2 regions of the Bacillus sp. ISL-39 genome follow, and region 2 is predicted to be linked to the other one. Evidence: a T-box and tRNA genes for the amino acid it is inferred to sense, from the RefSeq annotation. Region 2 holds a T-box; the other holds one or more tRNA genes.
What was found. A T-box is a leader RNA that pairs with one kind of tRNA and senses whether it is charged. The one in region 2 lies ahead of trpS (tryptophan--tRNA ligase), so its partner is inferred to be a tRNA-Trp.
Positions count from the first base shown of each region.

Region 1 (16,204 bases), on a different contig from region 2:
TTGTCTTTAAAAAAATGTCTGGTGGCGATGGCGAGAAGGTCACACCCGTTCCCATACCGAACACGGAAGTTAAGCTTCTCAGCGCCGATGGTAGTTGGGGGTTTCCCCCTGTGAGAGTAGGACGCCGCCAGGCAGGATGCATTTTCATCCAATCTTCAAAGATGTGGATCGCGTATCCAAGTCGGAGAAATAATCATTATTCCGCAGTAGCTCAGTGGTAGAGCACTCGGCTGTTAACCGAGCGGTCGTAGGTTCGAATCCTACCTGCGGAGCCAATTTGGAGAGCTGTCCGAGAGGTCGAAGGAGCACGATTGGAAATCGTGTAGACGGTCAACGCTGTCTCAAGGGTTCGAATCCCTTGCTCTCCGCCATAGAAACTTTATATCTGGCCCCTTGGTCAAGCGGTTAAGACACCGCCCTTTCACGGCGGTAACACGGGTTCGAATCCCGTAGGGGTCACCAGAATTTTTTCGCCTAAGCGAAAAAATTATCCTTTGAAAAGTATCAGCGAACATATTACGGAGGATTAGCTCAGCTGGGAGAGCATCTGCCTTACAAGCAGAGGGTCGGCGGTTCGATCCCGTCATCCTCCACCATGATTTTTTACGAAGTAAAAATAATCTTCAATTATTACCGTCGCGGGGTGGAGCAGTCCGGTAGCTCGTCGGGCTCATAACCCGAAGGTCGCAGGTTCAAATCCTGCCCCCGCAATCTGGTCCCGTGGTGTAGCGGTTAACATGCCTGCCTGTCACGCAGGAGATCGCCGGTTCGATCCCGGTCGGGACCGCCATTTTTATTAAAAGTGGCAAAGTTATAGTGGCTCAGTAGCTCAGTCGGTAGAGCAAAGGACTGAAAATCCTTGTGTCGGCGGTTCGATTCCGTCCTGAGCCACCATATATACAATACCTGGCTATTCAGGGAATTGATAAAATGGGTTTTTTAACATCAAAAAAGATGTTATAGTGGAGGGGTAGCGAAGTGGCTAAACGCGGCGGACTGTAAATCCGCTCCCTCAGGGTTCGGCGGTTCGAATCCGTCCCCCTCCACCACTTAATATAGGGGTATAGTTTAAAGGTAGAACGAAGGTCTCCAAAACCTTTGGTGTGGGTTCGATTCCTACTACCCCTGCCAATTTTATAATGGCGATTGTGGCGAAGTGGTTAACGCACCTGATTGTGGTTCAGGCATTCGTGGGTTCGATTCCCATCAGTCGCCCCATTATAATTCACAAATGTAATAATAAGAGCATACAATATATTGGGCTATAGCCAAGCGGTAAGGCATCGCACTTTGACTGCGACATGCGTTGGTTCGAATCCAGCTAGCCCAGCCATTTTTTGCGGAAGTAGTTCAGTGGTAGAATACAACCTTGCCAAGGTTGGGGTCGCGGGTTCGAATCCCGTCTTCCGCTCCAAAAATATATGGCGGCATAGCCAAGTGGTAAGGCAAAGGTCTGCAAAACCTTTATTCACCGGTTCAAATCCGGTTGCCGCCTCCACTAACTCATTAGTGGCAGCAAGAAAGCAAGACATTTTAATATGCCGGTGTGGCGGAATTGGCAGACGCGCACGACTCAAAATCGTGTTCCTTCTGGAGTGTCGGTTCGACCCCGACCACCGGTACCACTTTTATTATAAACAGGATTTCCTGTTTTCTTTATTTCATAAAGATATGTATGCGGGTGTAGTTTAGTGGTAAAACCTCAGCCTTCCAAGCTGATGATGAGGGTTCGATTCCCTTCACCCGCTCCATACATACGTGACTAACGCAGTATGTCGTTTCCAGAAAACGATATACTGCGTTTTTTCTTTTCTTTGTCTTTGTTAAAAACTGAAAGTTGGTTTCACAGTGTTTGAAAAATAAACGGAAAATATCCGCTTAAATTGGAAATGACCCTTATTTTCTTAAAAATAAGAGGAACTTTTCCGTTTATTTCATCCAAATCGTTGTATTTTGTCTTATTTATAGCAGTTAACCGGAATACCTCCGCTTATTCCGCTTCATAAGCTTTCGCCATATACAATAGCCGGAATTTCTCCGCTTAAGAATGCTCATACCTACTTGAAAATTACAAGGAATGATAGCAAAGCCTTTTCTTTTCATTTCTTTAAATCTTCCGCGAGAAGAAAAAGGATGCCTTAGCATCCCGAAATTTTATATGTGCCAGCTCCGCCATGGATTTGGGTAAACATGTTCATAAGTGACTCGGTCATTTTTTGCTTCCCTTCAGGTGAAGATGATGGCCTTAGATAAACAATCTGCAGTGCATTAGTAGTTTTTTCTGTTACGGCAGTCCTTTCTGAATCGACAAATGGGCTGCCGAATGGTCCTTGTTCATCAGCAGAGATAATTAGGTTTGCCAGGTTATTGGCTCTGCCATTTAAACCAGTGTACTCTTCGTTTTCTTCTCCAATTTTAATGGTTACATCCCCCACTAGCTTATCACTGTCATAAACGCCAATTGGGATTTGATATTCAAGCGAGAAGAAATTATTTAAATCTATCGCACTATGTATGGGTTGAAGGTAATTCTGCTTTGCGATCCGGCGGTAGAGAGCTTCTGCTGAGTGTCTGTACCGGTTTGGGTCCTTCCCTGTAGTTTTGAATATTGACCGCCACTCTTTTATGCCTTCAAGATCCGTTACGTTTTTTTCCAGAAGGTCGAAGTAAATTGACTCCTGGAAAAGCTGCAATCTGCCTTTTAACATTTGCGGAGACTCGCCTACCTGTATTTCTTTATACTCGATAATCCCGACTGAGAATCCGGGAATAAGATCACATAATGCACTGGAAACTTGAATTTCCATTGATTCCACCTCCAAATTGGCTTTAAAATAGTTTATCATAAAAGTAATTTGCTTTTAAATTTAGGAATTCAATATAGATAACAAAATTGAAAGGAGGAAACATCAATGGATACAGCTAGCCTGAAAAAAGATATTATTGAATACAGCAAAACGATTGGCATCGATAAAATTGGTTTTGCAGCTCCTTCAGCTTTTGAAGAGATGAAGGTCAGGTTATACAGGCAGCAGGAATTACAATATCAATCCGGGTTCGAGGAAAAGGATATTGAGAAGAGAACTGAGCCTTCCCTGATTTTTGACCGTCCTAAGACAATCATCTCGATTGCACTAGCTTATCCTTCAAAGATGAAGACGAAAGTTGTCAGCAAGAAGGGAGAGCGGCGTGGAGTCTTCTGCCGTGCATCCTGGGGGACGGATTACCACGTGGTCCTAAGGGACAGGCTGAAAAAACTGGAGGAATACATTGTATCGAGGGTACCTGATGCGAGGTTTAAGTCGATGGTCGATACGGGCGAACTTGTGGACAGGGCTGTTGCCGAACGGGCGGGGATAGGCTGGAGTGGAAAGAACTGTTCCATCATCACACCAGAGTTTGGATCATATGTTTATTTGGGTGAGATGATCACAAATCTTCCATTTGAACCCGATACGCCGATGGAGGATCGTTGTGGCAGCTGCAATAAATGTGTGGAAATCTGTCCGACAGGAGCTCTCGTGCAGGGCGGCCAGTTAGATGCGCAAAAATGCATTGCCTTCGTGACTCAGACTAAGGGCTTTTTGGCAGACGAGTTCCGTGAAAAGCTTGGTAACCGCTTATATGGCTGTGATACTTGCCAGACAGTTTGTCCCGAGAATAAAGGGAAGGATTTTCACTTTCATCAAGAAATGGAACCTGATCCTGAGATTGCGAAGCCGCTCCTGAAACCTCTACTGACCATGAGCAACCGTGATTTTAAAGAAAAGTTCGGGCATGTATCCGGTTCGTGGAGGGGCAAGAAGCCTATTCAGCGCAATGCGATCATTGCTCTTGCGCATTATAAGGATGATACTGCAATACCAGAGCTGATTATGGTGTTGAAGGATGACCCTAGGCCTGTGCTCAGGGGAACAGCAGCATGGGCCCTTGGCAAAATCGGCGGCCGTGACGCTTTGGACGCATTGAAACATGCTTCTGTTGTAGAGAAGGATGAGGAAGTATTAAATGAGATCAGCAAGGGAATGGAATTTTTCAAGGGCAACTCAGAGTCGAATATAACTTTGTGAGAAGGATGGATTTTTAGAAAATCCATCTTTTTTTATGCGTGAAATCCTGGAACACTTCATAAATATGAATGGTGAAGGGAGAGATGAACATGCGTGAGCAACTGCAGGAACTGTTGGAACAGCGTGTCCTTCAATGTGTTTCCATGCCGAGAAATCAATTGCACGAGTGCCCCAGTATAGAGCAGAAAAAGCAGAGTTTTGCCAGCAGATCTGCTGAAATTGTAAAAGCAAAGGCAAATGGCAGGGTTGAAGAGAAATTTGAAAATAAGGAGAATGCCTCGATTTTATATGAGGTTCATTTTCAGTATTTGATTAAGCAGCGGGGTCTATTTTACATGGAGGAGGAAGTGGAGAAGAGGCAGGCGGAATTTTACAAGGGTGTTCTGGTAAAGGATGAAAAGCTGAATGAGATCAGGGAGTCTAACGGCAGCGATGAAGCGTTGCCTGCTTTTGCGCAGCAGGAGGGAGACCAGGAGAGGAAGGGCTTCAGATACGACAGGCTGAAGGCCGTCCAGTATGCAGAAAGATGGTGGAATGACTACAACCCTGCATATAAGAAGTTCGAGGTTGATTGTACCAACTATATCTCACAATGCCTGCATCAGGGCGGAGGACCGATGCGCGGGTATCCAAACCGCAGCAATGGCTGGTGGATGCAGAATGATAATTGGAGCTTCAGCTGGTCGGTAGCCAATGCGATGCGCTGGTACATCCCAGGGTCCAAGCTGGGCTTAAGGGGGAGAGAAGTAAACAGTGCTGAAAAACTAAAGCTTGGTGATGTCATCTGCTATGATTTTGAGGGAGATGGACGTTTCGACCATACTACAATTGTTACGGGACACGATGCGGATGGCATGCCGCTAGTCAATGCTCATACGTATAACAGCAGGATGCGATATTGGGCTTATGAGGATTCGACCGCTTATACCCCGAATATTAAATACAAGTTTTTTACGATTACGGATGATTACGACGATATTTGATGGCTTAATGACAATAGTACGGCGCCATTTCTTTTGCTGAGAAGGAGTGAAGTGGTATAATAGCTTTAGTTTTTAACAGAGGTGAAAGTCATGGCATTGCATGTAGTATTATACCAGCCGCTCATACCAGCAAACACTGGCAATATTGCTCGCACATGTGCTGGTACCGATACCGAGCTTCACTTAATCAGGCCGTTGGGATTTTCAACGGATGACAAGATGTTGAAGAGGGCGGGTTTGGATTACTGGGAGCATGTGAAGATTCACTATTATGATTCGCTTGAGGATTTTTATCAACAGAACGAGGGCGGAGAATTCTTTTATGTGACCAAATTTGGCAAAAAGGCGCATTCCGATTTTGATTATAGTGCAGCCGAAAAGGATTTCTTTTTTATTTTTGGCAGAGAGACGACAGGACTTCCTAAAGATGTGATCGAAAACAATATGGAGACATGCCTGAGGCTGCCTATGAATGAAAATATCCGTTCATTAAATCTGTCTAACACAGCCGCTATTTTGATTTATGAAGCGCTTAGGCAGCAGGATTATCGAGACTTGCGTAAATACTAGGAGGCCTGACCAGGTCTCCTTTTTGGCATGCCTAAGTGCCAGCTGGGATTTTGAAGACGACTGGTACTTTGCAGTGAATTAAAATGTTACTTATCCAGGCTATATATATTCCAGAAGGAGTTGTTATTTAAATGAACCAGGTAATCGAGACTCTCTTACAGCATCGTTCGATCAGGCGTTTTACGGATACACCGCTGGATCGAGAACAAATTGAAGCAATCGTGAAAAGTGCTCAGGCAGCATCAACTTCGAGCTTTATACAGGCGTATTCAATAATCGGTATAACAGATCAGGATAAAAAGACCAAGCTTGCAGAGTTGGCTGGTAATCAGGCTTATGTGGCGAATAGTGGCCATTTTTTTGTATTTTGTGCAGATCTTCATCGACATAAGGTCATATCAGAGATGGAAGAGTCAGATCTTGATGATTCGATTGAGAGTACAGAGAAATTCATGGTTGCCTTGATCGATGCGGCTCTGGCAGCCCAGAATGCCGCCATTGCGGCCGAATCCATGGGACTGGGGATTTGCTATATAGGAGGAATACGGAACGATCTCGAGGCAGTAAAGGAGGTTCTGAAGACACCAGAACATGTTATCCCGCTGTTTGGCATGGCAGTAGGATATCCTGACCAGGACACGGACGTAAAGCCGCGTCTGCCTCTCGAGCATGTGTATATGGAAAATGAGTACCAACAGGACAGGGGTGTGTTTGAAAAGCAGCTCCGCGACTATAATACCACTACTTCAGAATACTACCGGGAAAGAACCGCAGGAAAACGTGAGGACACCTGGACGGAACAGATGGCAAAAATGCTTGGGCGAAAATCAAGGATGTACATGAAGGAGTTTGTGGAAAAACAGAATTTGAATAAAAAATAATCATAGAAAAGTAAAAAAGCTGCCAATCGGCAGCTTTTTATTTTTTGTTGACTCCCGGCTTATCATCGTAACCGCCTGTGAAAATAGCAGCTAGAAATGCAATACTTACGCCTATAATTAGGATTAGTTTCATGTATGTAAGCCTCCCTTTTTATCGTTTTGTTCATATAGAAATCATTATATCCTATTATGCTGCAACTGTGAAGGATGGGCTTATTTTTTCCTTTAGGAGGTAAAAAAGGACAATCCTCCTTGCAGAACGTTTACGCATGTTCAAATTGTTTGCTGCATAGAATTTATTAATCGTCTCTTGATAACGCTAGATGGGGAGGTCCATATGGATATTTTAAAAAAGATTGAGATGTATCGCCAGGGTGAAGAGAAGCTTAAATGGGAAGGGACGTTCAGGGAGTATCTTGAAATTGTTAAGGAACAGCCGTGGGTAGCTCAATCGGCACATTCGCGTGTATATAATATGATCAAGGATGCAGGAATTGAAAAAGAGAAAGGCAAGAAGCGCTATTCCTTCTTCAATTCACAGTTATTCGGCCTTGAAGAGGCGCTGGAAAGGCTTGTCGAGGAGTATTTTCATCCGGCTGCGAAAAGGCTTGATGTCAGAAAGAGGATTTTACTGTTGATGGGACCTGTAAGTGGAGGTAAATCAACACTCGTCACCATGCTGAAAAGGGGGCTTGAGGCGTATTCGCATACAGACAGGGGAGCAATATATGCAATCAAAGGCTGCCCTATGCATGAAGACCCGCTGCATATGATTCCGCATCATTTGCGCAAGGATTTTTATGATGAGTATGGCATCAGAATTGAAGGCAATCTCTCACCGCTTAATATGATGAGGCTTGAACAAGAGTATGGCGGCAGGATTGAAGATGTCATCGTAGAGCGAATCTTCTTCTCCGAGGATAAGCGGACGGGAATCGGCACATTCAGTCCATCTGATCCCAAATCCCAGGATATTGCGGATTTGACCGGTAGCATTGACTTCTCGACCATCGCGGAATATGGATCTGAGTCCGATCCGCGAGCCTACCGTTTTGATGGGGAATTAAATAAGGCGAACCGCGGGATGATGGAGTTCCAGGAAATGCTTAAGTGTGATGAGAAATTCCTCTGGCACTTGCTGAGCCTGACGCAGGAAGGCAATTTTAAAGCGGGAAGATTCGCATTGATTAGCGCGGATGAATTGATTGTCGCGCATACGAATGAAACGGAATACCGTTCTTTCATTTCCAACAAGAAGAATGAAGCCTTGCATTCACGTATCATTGTGATGCCGATTCCATATAACTTAAAAGTGACCGAAGAAGAGAAGATCTATGACAAGATGATCAGAGAAAGTGATGTAAATGATGTCCATATCGCGCCACATACTCTGAGGGTGGCTGCGATGTTCACGATTCTTACGCGCCTTAAGGATCCAAAAAAGGGCGACATCGACCTGATCAAGAAGATGAGGCTTTATGATGGAGAAAGTGTCGAAGGGTACAACAGAGCTGATGTTGAGGAATTGAAAAAAGAGCATCAGGATGAGGGAATGAGCGGAATTGACCCTCGTTATGTCATCAACCGTATTTCTTCTACAATCATCAGGAAAGAAGTCAAAACAATTAATGCTTTAGACGTCCTGAGATCACTTAAGGAAGGTCTTGACCAGCATCCATCGATTACGGCTGAAACAAGGGAGCGCTACCTGAACTATATATCTCTTGCCCGGAAGGAGTATGACGATATCGCCAAGAAAGAAGTACAAAAGGCATTCGTTTACTCTTATGAAGAGTCAGCTAAAACCCTTATGGATAATTACCTTGATAATGTTGAAGCTTATTGTAATAAGGCGAAGATGCGTGATCAGCTGACTGGTGAGGAAATCAATCCTGATGAGAAGCTGATGCGCTCTATCGAAGAACAGATCGGCATTTCCGAAAACGCCAAGAAAGCCTTCCGCGAAGAGATTTTAATCAGGATTTCTGCCTACGCGAGAAAAGGCAAGAGGTTTGATTACAATTCGCATGACCGCTTGCGTGAAGCAATCCAGAAAAAGCTGTTTGCTGATTTGAAGGATGTCGTCAAGATTACGACTTCAACAAAGACTCCTGATGAGACGCAGCTGAAGAAAATCAATAATGTCGTCGCAAGATTGATCGATGAGCATGGATACAACTCTACCTCAGCGAATGAATTGCTGCGGTATGTCGGAAGCCTGTTGAATAGATAGATTGTGAGGGCCTGCAGATTGCGGGTCCTTTTAGTTTATAAAATCCTGATAGCGGGAATAGTACAGGCAAGAGGTGATCAACATGAGTAAAAAAGAATTGCCAAAAGACTATGTCCCTAAAAATAGTTCCATGGCTCGAAATGAGGAAGAAATCGAAAATCTTGGAAAGCAAATGGAACACCGCCGTACAGGCGAAGTATTGAAAGAAGAGTATGATAAAGTACCGGATCCAATCCAATTTGATAAAGAGAATGAAAAGGAATAACCTTTGCTGACCATGCAGAGGTTATTTTTTTGTGCACTTCTTTTAAGGGTTATATCCCTTATGGCAATGCGTGATTCGGCATCTTAAATCCTGAAGTTAAGCCGTTGCTTCTTTAAAATGGGCTTGTCCACCCGTAGGAGAAAAGGTTAATTGTCAAAATTATTTGTAAATTATTTTGTCTTCTTGCATAAGATAGAGTAATTACAATTCTCATAAGGGAAAAGTCCATCGGGATATTGTATGAAGGTATGCTGAATTGTGTTACTGTCAAAATGAAAATTTCAAAGGAGGGGTTGAAAATGACCGATGAAAGCAGTCACCAGTTTGTGATTTCCCAGGAAGATTGGTCCCTCCACCGCAAAGGACATGATGACCAACAGCGCCATCAGGAAAAGGTGCAGGAAGCAATTAAGAGCAATTTGCCTGATTTGATTACTGAAGAGAATATTATCATGTCCAACGGCAGGGATGTCGTAAAGATTCCTATAAGGTCACTGGATGAGTACAAAATCCGTTATAACTATGATAAAAATAAGCATGTCGGCCAGGGGGATGGAGACAGTAAAGTAGGTGATGTCGTCGCGCGTGATGGCTCCGGGCAGCAGCAAGGTCCGGGGAAAGGGCAAGGCGCAGGAGACCAGGCCGGTGAAGACTATTACGAAGCAGAAGTATCAATGATGGAAATAGAAGAAGCGTTATTTAAAGAGCTGGAGCTTCCGAACCTCAAAAAGAAGGAAGAACAGGAGCATCTTGTTGAAAATATTGAATTCAACGATATCAGGAAGACTGGATTGATGGGTAACATTGACAAAAAGCGGACCATGATGTCAGCTTACAAACGGAATGCCATGACAGGCAAACCATCCTTCCACCCAATCTACAAGGAAGATCTTAAATTCAAGACGTGGAATGAGGTCATGAAGCCCGATTCAAAGGCTGTTGTTCTTGCCATGATGGATACGAGCGGCAGTATGGGACTGTGGGAAAAATATATGGCGAGGAGCTTCTTCTTCTGGATGACGCGCTTCCTTCGCTCCAAGTATGAAACAGTCGAAATCGAATTTATTGCTCATCATACAGAAGCAAAGGTAGTCTCCGAGGAAGATTTTTTCTCAAAAGGAGAAAGCGGAGGTACCATTTGTTCATCCGCTTACCGGAAAGCACTGGAACTTATTGATCTGAAATACAATCCAAGCAAGTTTAACATCTACCCATTCCATTTTTCAGATGGTGATAACCTGACCTCCGACAATGCCCGCTGTGTAAAATTAGTAGAAGAGCTGATGAAGGTCTCCAATATGTTTGGTTATGGAGAAGTCAATCAGTATAATCGCCACTCGACCCTAATGTCCGCGTATAAAAACATTAAAGACGATAACTTCCGTTACTATATCCTCAAGCAGAAAGCTGATGTATTCCACGCGATGAAAAGTTTTTTCAAACAGGAAGAAAACAAGATGTATGCTTAATAAAAAGTCGGCAGGATAGAGCTCCTGCCGATTTTTCTATTTTTTCATCGTCTCACGCTGGATAGAAACTCCTATATTAACAATCTATTATTTTTCAATTCCGATCGCCTGGCTGCCCATCTGGACCCAGGCATTCTCGAATGGTGTCCGTGGGACGGCCTTATAACCCTCGCTGGCAAGGGGGTCGTTTATGTAAATGTACTCCTCGTCATAGCCGACAATCAAAACACTGTGTTCTTTGTAAGTAATCTTCACATTTCCGGTATTTGTCTCCCAAACAGTAAATTCCGATTCGGGAAGCGGCGCAAAGCTTGAATTCGTAATGACCCACACTGGCGATCCAGTGTCAATCAGTTCATAAACTGAATTTACGGATTGGCCAGTAATGTCCTTGACTTTTCCAGGCAGGTAATTCTCTGCAAGTTTTGCTACAGGACGGTGGTAAACGCCATATCCCGACTTGCTGAAGGTATAGATATCGCCTACGAAGCCATCATAAGGATTGCTGCGAACATAACTTGTGTCGCGGAAAGGTATTTTATGTATCTGTTCAGCCAGGTTCATTTTATCGGCTGCGATTCCTTCATACTGCAAAAGCATCGTTAAGCTGGTTACTTCACAGCCTCGTTGTAATTCGGGGAGCTGACTGATGTGCGGAACCCCTTCAATCATTTCTTTCTCCTCTGTACTGAAGAAATCCCCAAAAATTTTTTTATCTTCAATGGTCTTTGTTATGGAATGAGCTTCAGTTCGGGTGATTTTTGGTGCAACTGCAGCTTGTGTTTCTGCCGTTGGATTTTTAATCGATCGTAAATTTTCCGCTCCCAGGTAGGTCGCCAGGAAAATGCCTCCAATGGATAGTGTTCTAATAAGCAACTTTTTATTCAAAATATCGTCTCCTAACATTTCTCCTTCAGGCTGGGCATCTCTTACAATTTTAACCAAAGTTCGACAATGATTCAATAGACTAATAGAATAATATTGGAAATCGACTGGTAATAAGGTAACGATTATGCAGTGTTGATATTACAGTCGAAAAACTTGAGTCTTTGGGAAGAATATTGAGGAATTTAGTAGTTGAACATGAAAGTGAGTTCCAGTAAAAAAAGGATTTTAGACATTCATTTTTTTTGACAAATTCGGTAATACTATCTCTGTTATGAGTACAATCTTTTAAAAAAACACTAATTTGTGTTAGGGTATTAAGGTGCAAAGTTTAACGAAGGGAGTTTTTTGATGAAAAAGGATTCATCTGTTTTTTTCATATCGACAGGAATTTTGTTACTAATGGTTCTTTTCGGTGTGTTTGTTCCAGATAAACTTGAATCAGTTACAGCCAATATCCAGGGATTCATTACTGATTCTTTTGGCTGGTATTATTTAATTCTTGTATCTGCAATTGTAATTGTTTGTCTGTATTTCTTGATCAGTCCTCTGGGAAAGATCAGGCTTGGCCGGCAGGATGACCGTCCAGAGTTTACTACCCTGACTTGGTATGCGATGCTTTTTAGCGCCGGTATGGGGATTGGGCTGGTATTCTGGGGCACTGCTGAACCAATAAGCCATTATATGGTCTCAACACCAACCGGAGTGGAGGCTGGATCTGACCAGGCTATCCGTGATTCAATGAGGTTCACGTTTTTCCACTGGGGTATCCATGCCTGGGCCATTTATGGAATTGTTGCATTAGTTCTTGCTTATTTCAATTTCCGGCATGGAAAGCCAGGGTTGATTAGTGCTACTCTCAGCCCGATTTTAGGCGACAAGACGAATGGAGCAGCAGGAAAAGTAATTGACGTGATTTCGGTTGTCGCGACTGTAGTCGGTGTGGCAACAACTTTGGGATTTGGAGCTGTACAAATTAACGGTGGGCTTTCTTACCTATTTGGAATCCCTACTGGTTTCGTAACTCAATTGTTTATTGTTCTGATCGTAACAGTATTGTTCATGATCTCTGCCTGGACAGGACTTGGAAAAGGTATCAAGATTTTAAGTAATGTAAACATGATACTTGCTGCGGTATTGCTCGCGGCTATGCTGTTTTTGGGACCTACCCAATTTATCCTGAACCTTTTTACCAACACAATTGGTACATACCTTCAAAGTTTGCCGGCAATGAGTTTCAGGATTGCTCCTTTAAATGAAGAAGTCCGTTCGTGGATCAACGGCTGGACCATTTTCTATTGGGCATGGTGGATTGCCTGGGCACCATTTGTAGGGATTTTTATAGCTCGAGTTTCTAAAGGCCGTACGATCAGAGAGTTTGTATTTGGTGTACTGCTAGTACCTTCTTTAATTGGCTTCCTATGGTTTTCTGCTTTTGGAGGTTCAGCAATCATGCTTGAGCACGAAGGGGTTGCGAATATTTCTGAACTCGCGACCGAAGAAGCGCTCTTTGGCGTGTTTGCCAATTATCCATTAAGTTCATTATTGTCCATCCTGGCAATGATTCTTATCGGTACATTCTTTATCACTTCAGCAGACTCTGGCACATTTGTTTTAGGGATGATGACCACCAATGGATCGCTGACACCAGGAAACAGGATTAAATTCACATGGGGAATCATGTTGGCGGCAATTTCTTTAGTATTGCTGTACTCTGGCGGGCTGCAGGCATTGCAAAATACAATGATCGTAGCCGCATTGCCATTCTCCATCATTATGGCATTAATGGGATTAAGTCTAATTAAAGCCTTGAATCAAGAAGCGAAAGAACTGGGAATTGGAAAAATTCCTAAACGCAAGCTTTAATAATTATGTGGGGGGTCATTCCAATATGGGATGGCTCCTTTTTAAATTTATTCTTTACATAATGGGGGAGGCAGATTATACTTTATGTTAGTAATTACTTACAATCATTATTTCAGGGAGGAAGGACTATGCTGAATATACTTGGTTCATTGATGTCAAAACACCCAGTTAAAATAATGTTATTAACGATAATGTCTGCTGTGCTTTTAGCTGCAGGGGCAAGTAACGTTCAAATGGCTACTGGGAATGAGACACTGGTAAGCACTGAATCAGTGGTTTATAAAAGTAACCAACAGCTTGAGGAAGAGTTCGGAGGAGAATCCATCATCATCGTATATGAAGCAACAGATGATCATAACGTGCTTACTGTCGAAAGGCTGGAGCATTTGAAAAGGCTTGAGACGCTCCTTAATACACATGAAGAAGTTTATAGTGTCATGAGTCCTGTTGTATTGGTGGAAGAAATGTCGTCCAAGCAAGCTATTAAATATAAAGAGGGTATAGCGGGAATATCAGATGGACTGAATGAAATGGGAGGGAAATTAGTAGAGGTTGGGGAACAGATGCAAGCCAATACTTCCGGAGATAGTCAGCTGCCAAATATTGAAGGGCAAATGGCGGAACTTAGTCAGGGAGTAAGCAAAATGATTGATGGCCAGAAGAAGCTAAAGGAAGGAACAACCAACCTCGTTGATGGTTATTCCCAGTTTGGAACTTATACAAAGGAAGCTGGATTGAAACTAGGAGCATTAGCCTCAAAATACGATACAAACGATCCCCATGAGAAACAGCAGGCAGAACAGATAAATGAAATGAGCACCCAGCTGATCCAGCTTTCTGAAAAAATGCTGCAGGGAGCCGAGAAATCAGCAGTTTTGCCGAATGTTTCAGATCAGGCAATCAAGGGGCTAAAAGGGATGGAAAGTGGATTATTAAAAAAGCAAGGACAGTTAGAAAGCTTGCAAAAAGAAAAGACAGAGCAATCTGAGGAATTGGGGGAGCTCAGCAAAGGTCTGATTGAAATAGGCACAAACCTGGTTGAAATCAGCGGGAATTTAACCAGTATGAATGATTACTCTGATACATTGCATCCTGGATTGCCAGGTAAGCAGGAAACACTTGAATACATGATTTATGATGATCAAGGCAAAAGGCGAGATATTTTTAATGAAGTCGTCATAGATGACCATACTATGATCATGATCGTGAAATTTAATGGACATGTTTCCGACGATGCAAAAAGTGAAGTCTCAAAAACGGTAAAATCATATCTAAATGAAAATAAAATAGAATCAACAGCCACTATGGTTTCGGGCAAACCAGTTTTGGATGATGCAATCCGCTCATCGATGAAGGAAAGTATGCAGAAAATGATGATGCTATCTATTTTGTTCATGGTCATCATCTTATTTTTCACCTTTAATGTAAGTTGGCGCTTACTTCCCTTAGGCATCATTTTAATAGCAGTCATTGGTACGGTAGGCTTGATGGGGTGGATTCAGATTCCAATTACAATGGTCTCTATGGCTGTGTTCCCGATTCTCATAGGTCTTGGCATTGATTATGCGATTCAGTTCCAAAACAGGTATTCAGAGGAAATGGCAGAAGGGGAGAATGACCATGAATAACCAACCAAAGAAGGCCCTACATCAAACATTAATGAAAATGGTGCCTGCAGTTTTGACAGCCTTAATTGCTACAGGGCTAGGCTTTATTGCTTTATACACATCTCCTGTACCAATGATCCAGGACTTTGGCAAGATGCTGACAGTAGGAATGATCATCAGTTTTATAGCAGGAGTTTTTATATTGATTCCGATTTTATTCTCCAGAGATCATTCCTTCAAAAAAGAAAGGAATAAAAAGAAACAAGTAAAATTAAAAAATACGAAGGGAGACAGGCTCTTTAATGGGTTTACAAATAAACTGATTTCACTGAAGTGGTTCATTGTTTTAATTGCCTTCATAACAGCTGGTTTTGGTATTTGGGCTGATTTGCAAGCTGGGGTCGAAACGGATGTTGAAAAGTTCATGCCGCAGGATACACAGGAGTTAAAGGATATTCATAAGTTAAGAGAGATTCTCGGCAGTACCGATCAAATTTCGGTTGTTTATGAAGCTGACGATGTGTCATCCGCTGAGATATTGGAGTGGGTAGATGGGATCACCGGAACAGTTAAAAGTGAATTTCCAGAAACCGTTATTGATACACGTTCAGTCACAACTGCACTTCGACAGATGAATGAAGGGAAATTTCCTGGGAATCAAGAGATAGAGAAATATTTGGCTGAGATGCCAGAAGCCCAGAAAAAGCTGTTAATTAATGAAGAGAGAACAAAAGGTGTCATCACCCTGAGTATAGAGCACCTAGAGGCAGAGGAGCTTAAGGGGTTCATTGATGACTTAAACGATTATTTTAAGGCGGAAGAATCAAAAGGAGTTGATACAACGGTTACCGGAAAAGCAGTGCTGGATGTTGAGATGGTTATCGCATTGACTACTGGCAGGTATAAAATGACATTGCTCGGGATGGGGCTTGTATTCTTTGGCTTGCTGTTAGTATACCGCCATCCTGTCAAAGCATTTATACCATTGCTGCCAATCGCCCTGATAGTCGGATGGTCAGGCGGAGCCATGTATTTACTTGATATCAAATATACCCCGTTGACTGCCACACTGGGAGCATTGATCATCGGAATTGGCACAGAGTTCACCATCCTGATCATGGAGCGTTTTTATGAAGAACGGAAAAAAGGCAGAAACAGCATGGAAGCCATCATGGTCACGAATCGGAAAACAGGGAAGGCCATCCTCGCATCTGCCTTTACCACAATCGGCGGGTTCAGCGCGCTGCTGATTTCCGATTTTGTCATCTTGAGCAACTTCGGCATGATGACATTAATAAATATATCCCTGGCACTGTTCAGTACAATTGTAGTTATGCCTGCCATCTTGATTATTCTAGATCGTTTTGTGAAAATA
Region 1 is NZ_JAGGQM010000031.1:131-16,334, forward strand. It holds rRNA gene rrf (5S ribosomal RNA) at 18-133, shown strand; tRNA gene J7E37_RS19990 (tRNA-Asn) at 201-275, shown strand; tRNA gene J7E37_RS19995 (tRNA-Ser) at 280-371, shown strand; tRNA gene J7E37_RS20000 (tRNA-Glu) at 388-462, shown strand; tRNA gene J7E37_RS20005 (tRNA-Val) at 521-596, shown strand; tRNA gene J7E37_RS20010 (tRNA-Met) at 638-711, shown strand; tRNA gene J7E37_RS20015 (tRNA-Asp) at 715-790, shown strand; tRNA gene J7E37_RS20020 (tRNA-Phe) at 819-894, shown strand; tRNA gene J7E37_RS20025 (tRNA-Tyr) at 965-1,049, shown strand; tRNA gene J7E37_RS20030 (tRNA-Trp) at 1,058-1,131, shown strand; tRNA gene J7E37_RS20035 (tRNA-His) at 1,143-1,218, shown strand; tRNA gene J7E37_RS20040 (tRNA-Gln) at 1,259-1,333, shown strand; tRNA gene J7E37_RS20045 (tRNA-Gly) at 1,340-1,414, shown strand; tRNA gene J7E37_RS20050 (tRNA-Cys) at 1,424-1,498, shown strand; tRNA gene J7E37_RS20055 (tRNA-Leu) at 1,541-1,625, shown strand; tRNA gene J7E37_RS20060 (tRNA-Gly) at 1,678-1,751, shown strand; gene J7E37_RS20065 (B3/B4 domain-containing protein) at 2,139-2,807, opposite strand; gene queG (tRNA epoxyqueuosine(34) reductase QueG) at 2,913-4,070, shown strand; gene J7E37_RS20075 (amidase domain-containing protein) at 4,160-5,053, shown strand; gene trmL (tRNA (uridine(34)/cytosine(34)/5-carboxymethylaminomethyluridine(34)-2'-O)-methyltransferase TrmL) at 5,144-5,623, shown strand; gene nfsA (oxygen-insensitive NADPH nitroreductase) at 5,755-6,504, shown strand; gene J7E37_RS20090 (PrkA family serine protein kinase) at 6,842-8,737, shown strand; gene J7E37_RS20095 (hypothetical protein) at 8,820-9,002, shown strand; gene yhbH (sporulation protein YhbH) at 9,302-10,471, shown strand; gene J7E37_RS20105 (C39 family peptidase) at 10,559-11,359, opposite strand; gene J7E37_RS20110 (glycine betaine uptake BCCT transporter) at 11,708-13,222, shown strand; gene J7E37_RS20115 (MMPL family transporter) at 13,351-14,850, shown strand; gene J7E37_RS20120 (efflux RND transporter permease subunit) at 14,843-16,204, shown strand, end outside.
Region 1: it encodes a tRNA-Trp, which carries the amino acid that the T-box ahead of trpS (tryptophan--tRNA ligase) is inferred to sense. The anticodon was not compared.

Region 2 (16,204 bases):
TGCTTGTCTGTCAATTTAGTTAAGTCTTTGCCTTCGAACAAGATTTCTCCTTCCGTAATCTCTGAATTGGATGGAGGCAGCAACCTCATGATTGCTTTTGTCGTTACTGATTTACCTGATCCCGACTCACCAACTATTGCAAGGGTTTCTCCCTTTTTCAGTTCAAAGTTTACACCGCGGATCGCTTTCACTTCGCCCGCGAATGTATGGAAGGATATATTTAAATCCTTAACTTCTAGAATATTTTCCATAATACATTCACCTGCCCCTTAATCGCGCATTTTCGGATCAAGCGCATCGCGCAATCCGTCTGCCAGCATATTGAACGTAATCATGATGATACTGATGATAACAGCTGGAATTATCATCTCATGTGGGTGTAACCTTAGCACTTTAAAACCTTCATCAATCAATGTACCGAGTGATGCATAAGGATCCTGAAGACCAAGTCCGATAAAGCTCAGGAATGCTTCAAAGAATACCGCATTTGGAATCGTGAACATTGTATTGATAATAATAACACCAGCAAGGTTTGGCAATAAGTGTTTAGAGATGATTTTGCCATCACTGTTCCCGAGAGTTTTAGAAGCAAGTACAAACTCCTGTTCCTTAAGCTTAAGCGTCTGGGCACGTACAACACGGGCCATACCTACCCAACCTGTTATGGTCAGTGCAACGGTAATGGAAATAATACCTGGCTGCAATACAAGGATCATCAAGATAACGACAATCATTAGCGGGATACCAACAAGCACTTCAGTGATCCTTTGCATGACATTATCCAGTCGTCCGCCATAGTAACCCGAAATGGCACCATAAGCAACACCAATGATCATATCAATAACCGCGGCCAAAAACGCAATATACAGAGAAATTTGCGTACCTTTCCACACACGAGTAAATAAGTCACGTCCTAAAGCATCCGTACCAAACCAGTAGTATTCATCGACTTTTTTGACTTCATACATATTGATTTCTTTGCCGGCTTTATTTGTCTTTACACCGTCAAATGGCAGCCAGCTAATATGTTCTAGCCCCTGGATTTTGGGAGGTAAATTATTATGAGAAACATTTTGTTTATCAAACTCTTTGCCGCTGATTAATGGACCAACGAATGCCAATAGGATAACTATTGCCATTACAATTAAGCTTACAAGCGCACCTTTATTTTTGCGTACACGCATCCAAGCATCCTGCCAGAAGGTTAAGCTTGGCTTGTTAATTTCCTCGCTTTTGGCCGAATCGATATCTGCCGGCCTAAAACGATCTTTTGGAATGTTTGATTCAAAGTCAGCCATTACTTATTACCTCCAGACAGCCTGATGCGTGGATCGATGATACCGTAAAGAATATCCACAACAAGGATGATAACTACAAATAATGCAGCAAATAAAATGGTTGTTCCCATGATAACAGGGTAATCATTTACTGTAATAGATTTTACGAACTGTTCACCAAGACCAGGAATCGCAAAAATCTTTTCGATTACAAGGGAACCAGTCATCAATGAAATTGCCAAAGGTCCTAAAACCGTTACCAACGGAATTAACGCGTTTCTTAAAGCATGCTTAAACGCAATCTCAAAGAAACTCGCACCTTTAGCTTTTGCCAGCATGATATAGTCTGACCCTAACACTTCAATCATTTCAGTTCTCATGAAACGGGCAGCAATCGCAATTGGCAACATGGAAAGAGCGATGGTCGGCAGGATTGTATACTCAAATCCTCGCCAGAAGAGTACAGGGAACCAGCCTAATTTAACACCCACAAAGTATTGCAGTAATCCTGCAAATACGAAGTTAGGAATAGACTTACCCAAAACTGCGATAAAAGTAGAACTATAATCGACCCAAGTATTCTGTCTTATTGCCGCGAAGATCCCAAGGACAATCCCTACAATTGTACCAAAGAGCATAGCCTGGGCACCTAACTGCATAGATGGTCCTAAGCGTTTGAACATCAGGTCAGTTACCGGTGTATTGTTAAACTGAAACGAAATACCCAGATCGCCTTGAAGCAAGTTTCCAATATACTTAGCGTACTGCACAGGTACCGGCTGGTCGAGACCGTACTTTGCCTTCATGATTTCCATTTGTGCAGGACCCAATTTATTCGCACTTGCAAATGGCGTACCAGGAATGATTTTCATTAAGAAGAATGTAAGGGACGCAATAATGAAAAGAGTCAAAAACATATAAAGTACCCTTTTTAACAGGTATTTTGCCATATGGGTGCACCTCCTGTATAATTTCAATTTTCCCTATTGTTCGACAAATCGTTTACAGGGAAAAAGAGAGTATATCTAGATATACTCTCTTTCTATCCTCAGAATTATTACATTCTGAAATAAGAAACTTTTTTAAGTTTTTATTCTTCGCCTTCGATTGTTACCCACTGGAATGAGTAGTCAGGACCGTAGTTGTAGATCGCAAGACCTTTAACATTCGGGTTAAGAAGGATGTTAGCTGCACGCTGGTAAACAGGTGCTAGACCAGCATCTTCTTCAAGCATGATTCTTTCAGCTTCCTGCTGTGCTTCCCACTGAGCTTTCTCATCAGTAGCAAGTTCACCTTGAGCATCTTTGATCAGCTTATCATATTTCGGGTTAGAGTAACCCATTCTGTTGCTTCCGCCATCAGTGATCCAAAGGTCAGTGAACGACAATGCGTTACCGTAGTCTGGTCCCCATCCTGCGAATTGAAGATCGTAATCCATAGCGTTGTCACGCTCTAGACGTACTGCGAAAGGAACGCTCTCAAGCTTGATTGTCAAGCCAGGAAGGTTTGTTTCTAACTGGTTCTTGATGTAAGCATCAGTTTTCTTAGCTGCTTCAGTGTCTCCACCAAGGTAGCGAAGTTCTAACTTATCTACGCCAAGTTCCTTAAGACCAGCTTCCCAATGTTTCTTAGCTTCTTCAGCGTTGAAAGTGATTAGGTCGCCATGCTTTTCACGGAAATCTTCACCATCAAGTGTTACGAAATCTTTTGGTACAAAGTAGTTAGCAGCAACTGAACCGTTGTTCAGGATGCTCTTAGCAAGGTCTTCTTTGTTGAAGCCCATTGCGATTGCTTTACGGATATTTACGTTAGCAAGTGCTTCGTTCTTCTGGTTCATTTTGATCCAGAATACTACAGCTTCCATCCAGCTAAGCATGCGCTCATCGCCTTCATATGAAGGAACGATATCAGAAGAAAGCAATCCAGTCATATCTGTTTCGCCAGCTTCAAATGCGTTTACAGCAGAGTTAGAATCTTTTACTACGTTTACAGTGATCTTTTCAAGTTTAACTTGATCAGCGTTGTGGTAATTAGGGTTCTTAGCCAGTACCCACTCAGTAGCGTCAGTACCTTCCCAAGTTTCCATTACGAATGGACCGTTGTAAAGTAAGTTTTCAGCATTACTTGCGAAAGCCTCGCCTTTCTCTTCAACAAACTTCTGGTTTTGCGGATAGAATGTTGGGAAAGCGAAAAGGTCTTGCCAGTAAGCGATTGGCTTTTCAAGAGTTACTTCCAAAGTCTTGTCGTCAAGTGCTTTAACGCCAAGTTCAGTTACATCATAAGCCTCTTTCTTAGATCCGGCTTCAGTGATTTTCTCAGCGTTCTTGATCTTGCCGCCCATCATGTAAGGACCATATGGAGATGCAGTCGCTGGGTCGATAGCGCGCTGCCAAGCATACACGAAGTCGTGAGCTGTTACAGGCTCGCCGTTAGACCATTTTGAGTCGATTAGTTTGAAAGTGTAGACAAGGTTGTCATCACTGATTTCAGGCTCGCCGTCCGAAAGTGCAGGAACTGGCTTGTGGTCCTGGTCAAGGCGGTAAAGACCTTCACCTACGTTGTTTATGTAAGTGAAACTTGTAGAACCTTCAGCAAGGACTGTGTCCATTGTTGGGATTTCGGAAGAATCCAACATTCTTAATTCTTGTGGTACATTAGGTGTGTCTTCGCCTGATTTTGCATCATCTTCAGGCTTTTCTTCTCCAGCATTGTTTTCGCCGCCGTTACATGCAGACAGGATTAACGAGAATACTAGAGTCAAAATCAATAGAAATGAAAATTTTGACTTTTTCAAGGATATGCCCCCTCTTTTTTAATGTTTTCTGAAAACTTTTTACATTCCCTATTATACATAGATTGAATTAAATGTTCAATATTTTTGCGCGAAAAATTTACAACTTTGAAACAATAGTAATAAATTCCCTGCTTGATTTGTGTTATAATAGTGACTTATAAGCCTTTCTGGAGTAAATATAGGGCGTATCTTATTGTAATATTTGATTTATTCGGAAGAATTATTCAAGAAATTACTTTTATGAAATAACAATATAAGGGAGAATTTAAAAAATGCGTAATAGATTTGGGAAAATTTTTTCTAGTTTTATTGTTACACAGCTATTGATTTTGATTCTTGCGCTTGTCTATCAGCAGAGCATTACATTGCTCAGTTATATAAATTTCTCTTTTTATGTTGCTAGCGTTCTCCTGTTTACTTCTCTTATAGTCTTTACGATTAATTCTGGTTTTTTTGACGCAATTTCTTATTCTTTCCGGTCTGTTTTTGCTGGTAAGGAAGATGGAGACAAGAAAAAGTCGTTTGATGAGATGACACCTTTATCAGAACTGGTCACTTTCAATGCTAACCCGTTACTAATGGTTGGATTGCTGGATTTTATCCTGATGCTTGCTGCACTGTTCATTTATTATCTGTAAAATTGCACCTGAACCCTTGCTTCTCATGGAGGTTTTGATTATAATCATTTCTAATAAATCATAAAAAGCAATGATGAAGAGTAGTACATCTGTTCAAGGCTTTCAGAGAGTTTGTGGTTGGTGGAAACAAACAGCCTGGCAAATGGAATGGACTTTTGAGCTTCTGGGTTGAACTTTAGTAAACTCAGACGTATCCTGCGTTAAAGGTATCCATGCTTCACTGAGGCATGGGCAGAGTGACTCATTCGTGAGTAATTAGGGTGGCAACACGGACCATTCGTCCCTAGAAGTTAGGGACGAATGGTCTTTTTTGTGTTCTTTTTCCTCTGTTTGCGGCAATACCAACTGAATTCAGACAAAAGAATACAATATATATTTCATAGGAGGAATTTATTATGGAGACTATATTTTCTGGCATCCAGCCGAGCGGTACGATCACACTTGGCAACTATATCGGTGCAATGAAACAATTCACAGAGCTGCAGGAACAATATAATTGTTACTTCTGTATCGTTGACCAGCATGCGATAACCGTGCCGCAGGACCGTTTGCAGCTTCGCAAAAATATAAAGAGCCTCGCAGCATTGTACATCGCTTCAGGAATTGACCCTGAGAAAGTAACTTTATTCATTCAGTCGGAAGTTCCGGCACATGCTCAGGCAGGATGGATGATGCAATGTGTTGCTTATATAGGCGAGCTTGAAAGGATGACTCAATTCAAGGATAAATCGACCGGGAAAGAAGCTGTCTCAGCCGGTCTTTTAACCTATCCTCCGCTTATGGCTGCCGATATCCTTCTATATAATACGAATCTCGTGCCAGTCGGAGAAGACCAAAAGCAGCATCTAGAGTTGACAAGGGATCTTGCTGAACGTTTCAACAAGAAATACAATGACATTTTTACAATTCCGGAAGTACGAATAGCTAAAGTCGGTGCAAGAGTCATGTCCTTACAGGATCCATTGAAGAAAATGAGCAAATCAGATCCTAACAGTAAGGCTTTCATCTCTATGCTTGATGAACCAAAGCTAATTGAAAAGAAAATCAAGAGCGCTGTAACTGACTCTGAGGGTATTGTAAAATATGATAAAGAAAACAAACCAGGCATTTCCAATCTCTTGTCCATCTACTCTATTTTAACCGGCAAGGCGATTGCTGAAATTGAAAAGGAATATGAGGGTAAAGGATACGGTGATTTCAAAGGTGACCTTGCAAAGGGTGTTGTCAATGTCATTGAACCAATCCAGAAAAAATACTATGAGCTGATTGATTCAGAGGAACTGGATGAAATTCTTGATCGCGGAGCTGAAAAAGCAAACTTTGTTGCAAATAAAATGCTTAAGAAAATGGAGAATGCGATGGGCCTTGGGCGCAAGCGGAAATAAACCAAGAAAGGAGCTGACACTGTGTCAGCTCCTTTTATTTCAATAAGGCTAATTAATTTACTTTTGGGCCGTGCTCCATTTCCCAAAGTTTTTCGAAAAAGGCCTGTCCCTTGATTATATTTTCGCAAAATTTCTGGTGCTTAGGTGACCATCCAAACTTTGTTTCTTCATACAACTGCTCCCACACCTCTTCAAATGAGAGACGTTGAATTTCTTCATATAGTTCAGGTTTCCATTCAGTGAACCAATATCGGACTTCAGCTACATTTTTTGAAGAATTCAGCTGATCCATGGCCATGAACAATAATTGCTTCAACTGTCTTTCCTTACGGGTCAATCCTCTCATTAAATCTGGAGAAGGTGATAAGATATGGAAATCCTTTAAGGCACTTTGGTCATTGAATCCATATTGGATCGTATCCTGATTTTCAATCATTTCGTACACCAGCTGTTCCTGACGCGGGATAAGCCGGCTCTTTCGGATCGGGATATTATAGCCGATTGTGTCAACTGCCAGGATTCCAGTACCATCCGATACGACGAAGCAATAATCAAGCTGTGTGCGTTCATGATTTTTCCTCAAATACGCCTTTCGGTAAATGTCATCCAGAAGCTGTTGAGGCAACTCAGATAAATCATTTTCAATGTAATTAAATAACAGATGATCAATTTTCAGAAGCGGCACCTGGTCAAGCAGTTCAACACCATCATCCTTCCGCCACTCGTGGAAATGGCAGACATTATAGCCATTCTCTTCCCCTTCGAACCAGTTTACCCAGACATCATGAAGATACAACATGATTTTTAACCCCTCACTTCAAGAAACTGTTTGTCCATCAGTATGGGCAGCACTAAGTAAAAATATTCCTTAAAAGGAAGATCAATTTATATCGCTGTTATGCGGCCAATAAATACTTAACCAGATGATCCCCATTCCCGCTGGCAGCAAGTAGCATTCCACTCTCCGGGAGATAAAGGATAAATACTCGTCCAAACCGTGCCCGGCTGTAATCATATTCAAATACGCGATTGTGCTGATCCCCCCTGATACAGCCAGACTAAAACCAATCGTCAAAACAAACATTCTAAAAATCATAAGATTGACTCTCTTTACAACAGGAAATTACTTCACACACTTACCTCACCCCGGCCTGTCCATTTTTATTATATATATATGAAGGAAGTTGGTGAGGAAGTACTGAAAGGTGTTTATTTATGACATTTAGGAATATATTCATTTTTTACGGAAGGTATCCACTTGTTTTTAGGAATAAAACCAGATTTTAAGGAATATCCTGACCTAATTCAGGAATATATCAGGATTTTAAGGAATATATCCTTTTTGTCACTAATTCTTCACACTCAACGAGAGGAGTTTACAGTATTTTAAAGAATTCTCTCCTATAAACCATCAAAAGGAGAGATGATTTTGTTTTATAAAGACAGGGACATACCTTATAAATTGAAAGCAGAAGAGGCATTAATCCGCCGACTCGATGTAAATCATCCGAAACTGCCCTTAATAGAAGAAGAATATCGAAAAAAACTTGCAGGATTAAGAGGTGAAAAAGAACTGGAATACCACTTATCGTTTCTTAAAGATAATAACTATCTGATTATTAATGATCTCCGGTTACAGCATGGTGTCCACTTCTTTCAAATCGACTCCCTCCTGCTCTCCCCCAGCGTTTCTTTCATTATTGATTCCAAGAATATTGCCGGAACAATTGTCTTTGACCATGAATTCAATCAGTGCATTCGGATTTTCAACGAAAAAGAAGAAGGCATCCGTGATCCCTTCACCCAAGTTCAAAGACATGTCAGGCTATTGTCACAATGGCTTGATGATCATAACCTACCCTCATTAAACCTCGAGTACCTTATTGCTATATCAAGACCTTCAACCATTATAAAATCAAAAGGAAATAACTCTTACAATAACTTCCGAGTTGTACAAGCTGGCCATCTAATAGCGAGGATTATCGACTTAGAAAAACGTTATCTAAAAGAGATAACTACAATAAAGGAGACTAAAAGAATAGCTAAACAGCTGGTAAAATATCATGTACCCTTTAAGCCCAATATATTTGATACCTATTCCATTCATCCTGATGATGTGAGAAAAGGAGTCCAATGTCCGGAATGCAAGGCTATATCTATGCACAAAATTCATGGAAGCTGGTATTGCCCTGTATGCCAAACTTCATCTAAAACAGCCCACATCCTCGCATTAAGTGATTATTACTTCCTCTATGGCAACACCATTACGCTCAGTCAATTTTCCGATTTTTTATTAATACCAATATCAAAACGGAAGTCCGCCTCTTCTTTCCTGATTTCACTCAGTCTGCCCTGCGCAGGCTCTAAAAAGGGGCGGGTCTATGACCTCACCCCTCTGATTGAAAAATAAGCAAAATAAAAAATCTACCTTTGTATGGTAGATTTTTTAACGGCGTGATCTTGGATTCAATGCATCTTTTAGACCTTCACCAACGAAGTTGATCGACAAAATCGTGAGTGTAATGGCAAGTGCAGGTGGAATCCAGATCCACTGCTTTCCTTGTAATACGTCTGGTTCATTTGCGAATGCAAGCATGTTACCCCAGCTTGGAATTTCAGAAGGAACACCGAAGCCCAAGAAGCTTAATCCAGTCTCTGCGACAATCATGGAAGCGAACAAGATCGTTGCTTGTACGATGATTGTTGAAAGGACATTTGGAAGTAAATGCTTTGTGATTACTTTGAATGGTGAACATCCGATTGAGATGGCAGCAAGAATGTATTCATTCTCCTTTTCCGCCAAAATCTTGCTTCGGACAATCCTCGCTACCCCGCCCCAGCTCAGCAAGCTGATAACCATGATCAGGATGACAAGACCATTGATTTTACCATGGAAAATTGTAGCCAATACGATAACGAAAACCAGGAATGGGAAGTTCAGGACGAAATCAGTGAAGCGCATAAGCATGCTGTCAACGATACCGCCGAAATATCCTGCGATTGAACCTACAATCGTTCCAAAAATGATTACGAATAATGTACAGCTTATTCCGACTAAGAGTGATACCCTTCCGCCGTATAACAATCTGGTGAAAACGTCACGCCCATTTTTGTCCGTTCCCAGCCAATGCTCTGCAGATGGCTTTAAGGACATTGAGCCAATGTTGATTTTTGTTATATCTGTTGTTGTAATGTATGGAGCCAGGAAAGAGACAATCATTACGAAAACCAAGAAGATCAAGCTTGTCATCGCCAACTTGTTTTTCACAAATTTTCTTCTAGCGATGGCCCAAGGAGACATGCCTTTTTCCGGCTTCAGGTTAATCTGTGTATTATTTGCTGTAGAAACTTCCATAGCCATCCTCCTTAATCAAGCCTGATCCTTGGATCAACGATTCCATATAAAATATCTGCAACAAGGTTTCCAAACAGTGTCAAGAATGAGAACATCATTGTCAATGTCATAAGGACTGGATAGTCTCTTTGGCTGACAGAGTTCAAGAATAATTGACCGATACCAGGATAAGTGAAGATTGTTTCGGTGATAATTGCGCCACCGACCAATGCAACGATATCAAATCCAAGGAATGTAATCAGCGGGATGATTGAATTACGTAAGATGTGCTGATTGTAAATCTTTTTTTCAGGTGTGCCTTTAGCACGTGCCGTCCTTACAAAATCTTTACGGCTGTTTTCTATAATGTCATTACGCAGGAATTGCGTATAGCTTGCAGTACTTAATAAACCTAATACAAGTGCTGGTAAGAAAACATGATGAATTCGGCTTAACCAATATGCAGCTGTACCTTCGGTGGTAGAGATATCCACAGAACCGTTCGAAGGGAACCAGCCTAAATTAAATGAGAAGAAATAGATGGCGAACACCCCTGCAACAAATGAAGGGAGGGCCAATCCAATATAGTTAGCGGTACCTATGAAGTTATCACCAATTGTATATGGCTTCCTTCCGGCATAAATACCCATGATAAACGCTAAAACATAAGTTATTAAAATACTTGAAAAGCCTAGAAATATCGTATTTGGCAGACGTTCGCCAATGATTTCACTTGCCGGGATTTTATAACGGGTTGATTTTCCGAAGTCTCCCTGCATGAAATTTGTGATCCATGTGAAATATTGAATGTGGACTGGGTCATTATAACCGAGCTTCTCGCGCATCTCCTCTATGTATGCCGGATCCGTATTGTTTGGATCGATCTCCCCACTGAGTGAGTCCCCTGGCATAAGTTTCGCCAGGGAAAACACTACAATAGAGATAAGGAAAAGCATAGGAATCATGCCGAGTATGCGTCGTAAACTGTATTTAAGCATATGCATTCTCCTTAACTGAATAGGTGGTACTTAATGATTATTGCTTGATCCACCATTCATGAGGTGAGTTAGAACCAGAAACGTCGTACTTGACGCCTTGAACGCGCTTAGCAACAGCCATAACTTCTTCTAGTTCAAGGATTGGAAGTGATGGTACTTCTTCGTTGAAAATCTTCTGCCAGTCAGCATACAATTGTGCACGCTTTTCAGTGTCAGTTCCAACTACTTCTAGATCAACAGCATCTTCAAGAAGCTTTTGAGCATCTTCATTTACCCAACGTGGGTAGTTCCATACAGATTCAATACCCCAAAGTGGAAGTGGATCCGGATCTGCACCAGTTCCCCATCCGCCATAGAATACTTCTAGAGCAGGGTCATCTTTTTCAAGCTGATCATAGTAAAGGTTAACATCGGTCATTTGAAGCTCAGACTTCAAACCAACTTCTTCCCAATACTGAGTCATAGCTTTTGCACGTGCTTCGAAAGTTGGGTTTCCAGTTGCATAGTGAGAGAACTTAACAGTGAACTTTTCACCCTTTGGATCTTCACGGAATCCATCTCCGTCTTTATCAACATATCCAGCTTTGTCAAGGATTTCTTTCGCTTTTTCTGGGTTGTATTCATATTGGATTGGCATATCTTCATTAGGTGCAGCAATCCAGTGTGAAGATGGGATAGGACGGTTAAGCGGCTTTCCTAATCCACTGAAGAACGCATCTACCCACTCTTCGCGGTTGATTGCGAAAAGCATAGCTTGGCGCAATTCTTTGCTTTGATACTTATCTTTGTCCATTACGTTTTTCTTGCCATCGTATTTACCAAGTTTGAAACCGATATAGTAGTAAGATAAGCCAGGGTATTTTACTACTTCAACATTATCAAGAGCTTCTACTTCCGGAAGAACTGTTGGATGGAATGGAGTCATGTCAAGAGTTCCATTCTTAAGTTCTCCAGTAGTAAGTGAAGAATCGATAACTTTAACAACGATCTTGTCTAAGTGCGGAGCACCTTTCCAGTAGTTTTCGTTTTTAACTAGTTCTACTGATTCACCAGGGATAACCTTTGCAACTTTGAATGGACCAGTTCCGACAGGCTTAGTGCGGACCTGCTCAGAAGCAGCCATATCCTTAGGATCGATTCCTTCGAATTCCTTGCGAGAAAGCGGGTAAGCCCAAACATTCTCAAGGTTGTTTACGCGAGCTTTGTCAAAAGTGATTTTCAAAGTATAATCATCAACTACTTCAAGACCGGCAATTTTGTCAGACTTTCCTTCGTTGAAATCCTTTGCACCTTCGATTGTGTTAACGTTAGACCAGCGCTGGTGTTCTCCACCAAGTGTAGCGATTGTTTCAAGAGCGAATACCCAGTCATGAACTGTCAATTCTTCTCCATTGTGCCATTTTACGCCTTTTTGAAATGTGAAAGTGAAAACTTTGTTGTCTTCAGTTTCCCAGCTTGCAATGTTTGGTTCTGCTTTCAAGTTTTCATCATAACTAATCAACTCATCGTCGAAGAATGCGATGATGTCATCGTCTCCGTCAGCATCGTAAAAGTTCCAGTTCAAAAGGCCTTTGAACTCAGAGCTTAAAGCGTAAGTCAATGTACCGCCATCCTGCGGTCCTGTTTCTTCTGCTGCGTTGTCTTTGTCGTCCTTTTTTGGATCAGCTGTTGTCTTCTCTTTTTCTCCCCCGCTGCACGCAGCAAGGAATGTTGATAAAACCAATACTAGCATAGCTAGCCAAAGCAATGGTTTCTTCATGGTTTTCCCCCCGTTTTTCAATGTATTTGTTTGCAAAAATTATTGCCCTAGTAAAGGTGGCAAGCAACTCGGTGTCCTGGCTTCACCTCCTTTAAAGCTGGCTTTACTTGGGAACACTCTGCCATCGCAGCTGGGCAGCGCGGATGGAATGGGCAGCCTGTTGGAGGGTTCAATGGACTTGGCACGTCTCCTTCAAGTACAATCCTTTCCTTCTTCCTGCGCGGATCCGGCATTGGAATGGCTGAAATCAAAGCCTGGGTATATGGGTGGAGCGGCTCAGCATACATGCTGTTGCGGTCGGCAATTTCAACCATATTGCCGAGATACATTACGCCGATCCGGTCACTCATATGCTTAACGACACTAAGGTCATGAGCGATAAATAAGAATGTCAAGTCAAATTCCTTCTGAAGTTCTTTCAATAGATTGAGAACCTGGGATTGCACGGATACGTCAAGGGCAGATACCGGCTCATCAGCGATGATCAGCTTTGGTCTCAGCGCCAGCGCCCTGGCAATGCCGATCCTTTGTCTCTGCCCGCCTGAAAATTCATGGGCATATTTGTAGTAAGCATCTTCAGGAAGTCCAACTCTTGTTAATAAATCCATGACTTCATCTTTCAAGTCTTTCAAACTTGCATTCTTGAAATTCCGGATTGGTTCAGAAACAATGTCACCAACCATTTGCATCGGGTTAAGTGAAGCGTAAGGATCCTGGAAGACCATCTGGATATCCTGGCGGATCGCCTGAAGTGTCTTGCCTCTTAATTTTGTGATGTCCTTGCCTTCAAAAATGATTTCCCCATCTGTCGCATTCAACAATCTGATAATGGTTCTTCCTGTTGTTGATTTGCCGCAGCCCGATTCCCCAACGAGACCCAATGTTTCACCCTTTTTAATTTCGAATGAGACATCATCGACAGCCTTGACATTGCCAATTGTGCGGCGGAAAAATCCGCCTTTTACAGGATAATAGGTTTTCAGATTATTGATTTCCAGCAAATTCTCTTTTTCTGTTAATGTTGTATTGCTCATTATGCCTTAACTCCTTCTTTTGGCATACTTGCTTCATATAGAATGCACGCCACTTCATGTCCTTGCTCGATTTCTCCAAGCTGTGGAGTGATACTTGTACACTCTGGCATTGCTTTCGGACAACGGTTTGCGAATCGGCAGCCAGTTGCAGGCATATTCTTTAGCGACGGGACGATTCCCTTGATTGAGCTTAGTTCTTCTTTGTCCTCATCCATTTTAGGGATGGCACCCATCATCAATTCTGTGTATGGATGCTTCGGGTTATAAAAAAGTGTGTCAACGTCAGCACGTTCAACAATCCGGCCTGCATACATTACGATGACTTCATCACACATTTCTGCAACAACGCCAAGGTCATGGGTGATCATGATGACCGACATATCATTAACTTCCTGGATACTCTTGAGCAATTCGAGAATCTGGGCTTGGACTGTCACGTCCAATGCTGTTGTAGGCTCGTCCGCAATCAGAAGCTTTGGCTGGTTGGCAATGGCCATCGCAATCATGACCCTCTGCCTCATACCTCCGGATAACTGGTGTGGATACTCATCTACGATTTTCTCAGGACGGGAAATGCCCACGCTTTTCAATAGCGCGATACTCTTCTGCCTTGCTTCTGCTTTTGAGATTTTTGTATGGTTGAACAATACTTCCTGCAGTTGGAATCCTATAGTAAAAACCGGATTCATCGATGTCATGGGTTCCTGGAAGATCATTGAGATATCCCGCCCGCGGATTTTGTTCATTTCCTTTTCGGATAACTGTTCGAGATGAACTCCTTCGAAAACAATCTCGCCGCCTCGAATCTTTCCAACCCCTTTTGGCAGGAGCTGCATGACCGATAGGCTCATAACCGATTTCCCGCACCCTGATTCGCCAACAACCCCGACAATCTGCCTTGGTTTGACAGCAAAACTCACCTTGTCTACAGCGTTATAAAATTCACCATCAATATTAAAAGCTGTTTCAAGGTTCTTGACCTCAAGCAAAGGTGCTTCATTATGTATTGAATAGTTGCTCATTTGGACACCTTCTCACATTTTAAATAATAAAATATTCTGCAAATTCGATATATTTTAATAAAATGTTATTACAGATTTATTACATTTGCAATACTTTTTTTTCAATTGGGAAATTTATAATTTTTTAGAAATAGTAAAAAAACCCGAGGATACTGGGTTTTTTAGGTTTTTAAAATTTTTAAAAATTTAGTAACTTTGTAAATTCACAGGAAGGAATCTTAAATGATGCTTTTTCAGTAAAATTTCTATTTTGCTTAAATTGTTTTACTATCTCATAGCCCATAGCGTAGCCCAGAAGCCTTGGTTTTCCGGCTAAACCAAACAAAATTTCATCATGCTGACGATCTTCTCTCGTAATTAGAAGCTTGTTTTCCACTTCTTTTTTCCAATAGTCAGCCAAAATTTTTGTCGAATATCGTCTGCTCCATTCCCCCGTATAATTTTCACCGCAATTTTCGGCAACTGCATGCTCAGCGAGGCCCTCTAAAATAATTGAATCCAGGAGAGTATATTCCTCAGGTTTTTTCTTTTGTGCCTGCATCCTGCATACATGGTGGTATTCATGCACGAACAATGCTTCCAGCTCTTTCTCGTCATCGACCGGAGTCAGGAAGATGAACATTTTATCGATGAAGGAAACGCCTGATTTCCCTTTCCCTTCCTTCATTAACCTCGCGTTCGATTGATCCATCGGAAAAATGAAGATTGGAATGTCCGGTCCATTCCATTTCTTTTTGTATTTATTAAAGAGTTCCTCTGTCCGTTTCCAGTACCCTTCTCTTTTCAACTTTTCGAAAACCCTTTTGTTTCGTCGGTCCGGCTTGTACATGCCAAAGTTCTTTAAATAGGAATAGATTTTTTGGGGATTATCGGCTTCCTGAAAATGTCCAAGCAGGTTTTCACACACTTTCTTTGTATTGGCAAAATCAGTTCCAAGCCACTTATCTGTCCTGACGATCACATTGCATTCCCTCCACTGGCTTACCCTTTTACAGCCATTTTATGTTATTAACAGCCAATGGTTCGAAGGGATCCTTCACATGGAGAAAATTTCCCAACATGAACAAAAAACGGAATCCACAACGGAAACATTTTATAATTCCCTGGACAAAGACTAAAAGCCAGAGAGGTCTCTGGCTTTTCACAGTTACTATATGTTTTCCTAATCCCAACTTAAGATCAAATTTTACTCGTTAATCTTCGGATCGAGCGCATCCCTCAGTCCATCGCCGACAAAGTTGAAACAAATAACGGTCAGGAGGATCATCAATCCCGGAGCCAGCGGATACCACCAGGATTTCAAAAGAATCGTGAAATTCTGTGCGTCCTGCAGCATATTGCCCCAGCTGGCGTGGGGCGGCTGTATTCCCAGACCCAAATAACTCAATCCTGATTCTGCCAGGATCACATAGCCTACTGCCAGCGTGGCCGATACGATGATCGGTCCCATGGCATTGGGCAGGATATGAGAGAAAATGATTGTTGGTGTTTTTGTACCAATCGTTTTGGATGCCAGGACAAACTCTCTCGACCTTAATGAGAGGAACTCACCTCTGACAAGTCGTGCAGTAGTTGTCCAACCCAACAGCGCGAAGATTAAAATCAGCTTATCCACTCCCGGCTTGAAAATCGTAACCAGCGTAATCAATAAGAAGATGGATGGGATTGACAGGATGATATCGACAAATCTCATGATGATCGCATCAACAATCCCGCCAACATAGCCAGCGACAGCTCCAAGGAAGGTGCCTATAGTAATAGACCCAAGAACCGATGCGAATCCGACCAAAAGCGAAATTCTTGCTCCATATAAAAGTCTTGAAAACACATCCCTTCCAAACCTGTCTGTGCCAAGCCAATGCTCACTGTTCGGCGGCTGCAATTTTAAAAGCAGATTCTGCTTGGAAGGTGAGTACGGGGCAATCATTGGCGCTAACAGAGCAGCAGTTATGATGATGATCAG
Region 2 is NZ_JAGGQM010000019.1:60,389-76,592, reverse strand. It holds gene J7E37_RS14685 (ABC transporter ATP-binding protein) at 1-251, opposite strand, end outside; gene opp3C (oligopeptide ABC transporter permease) at 270-1,298, opposite strand; gene opp3b (oligopeptide ABC transporter permease) at 1,298-2,227, opposite strand; gene J7E37_RS14670 (peptide ABC transporter substrate-binding protein) at 2,368-4,071, opposite strand; gene J7E37_RS14665 (DUF3899 domain-containing protein) at 4,344-4,709, shown strand; T-box leader at 4,771-4,997, shown strand; gene trpS (tryptophan--tRNA ligase) at 5,102-6,094, shown strand; gene J7E37_RS14655 (YjbA family protein) at 6,147-6,893, opposite strand; gene J7E37_RS14650 (YuzI family membrane protein) at 6,975-7,190, opposite strand; gene J7E37_RS14645 (nuclease-related domain-containing protein) at 7,524-8,504, shown strand; gene opp4C (oligopeptide ABC transporter permease) at 8,541-9,449, opposite strand; gene opp4B (oligopeptide ABC transporter permease) at 9,461-10,426, opposite strand; gene opp4A (oligopeptide ABC transporter substrate-binding protein) at 10,464-12,185, opposite strand; gene J7E37_RS14625 (ABC transporter ATP-binding protein) at 12,233-13,219, opposite strand; gene J7E37_RS14620 (ABC transporter ATP-binding protein) at 13,219-14,241, opposite strand; gene J7E37_RS14615 (DUF2268 domain-containing putative Zn-dependent protease) at 14,420-15,202, opposite strand; gene opp4C (oligopeptide ABC transporter permease) at 15,428-16,204, opposite strand, start outside.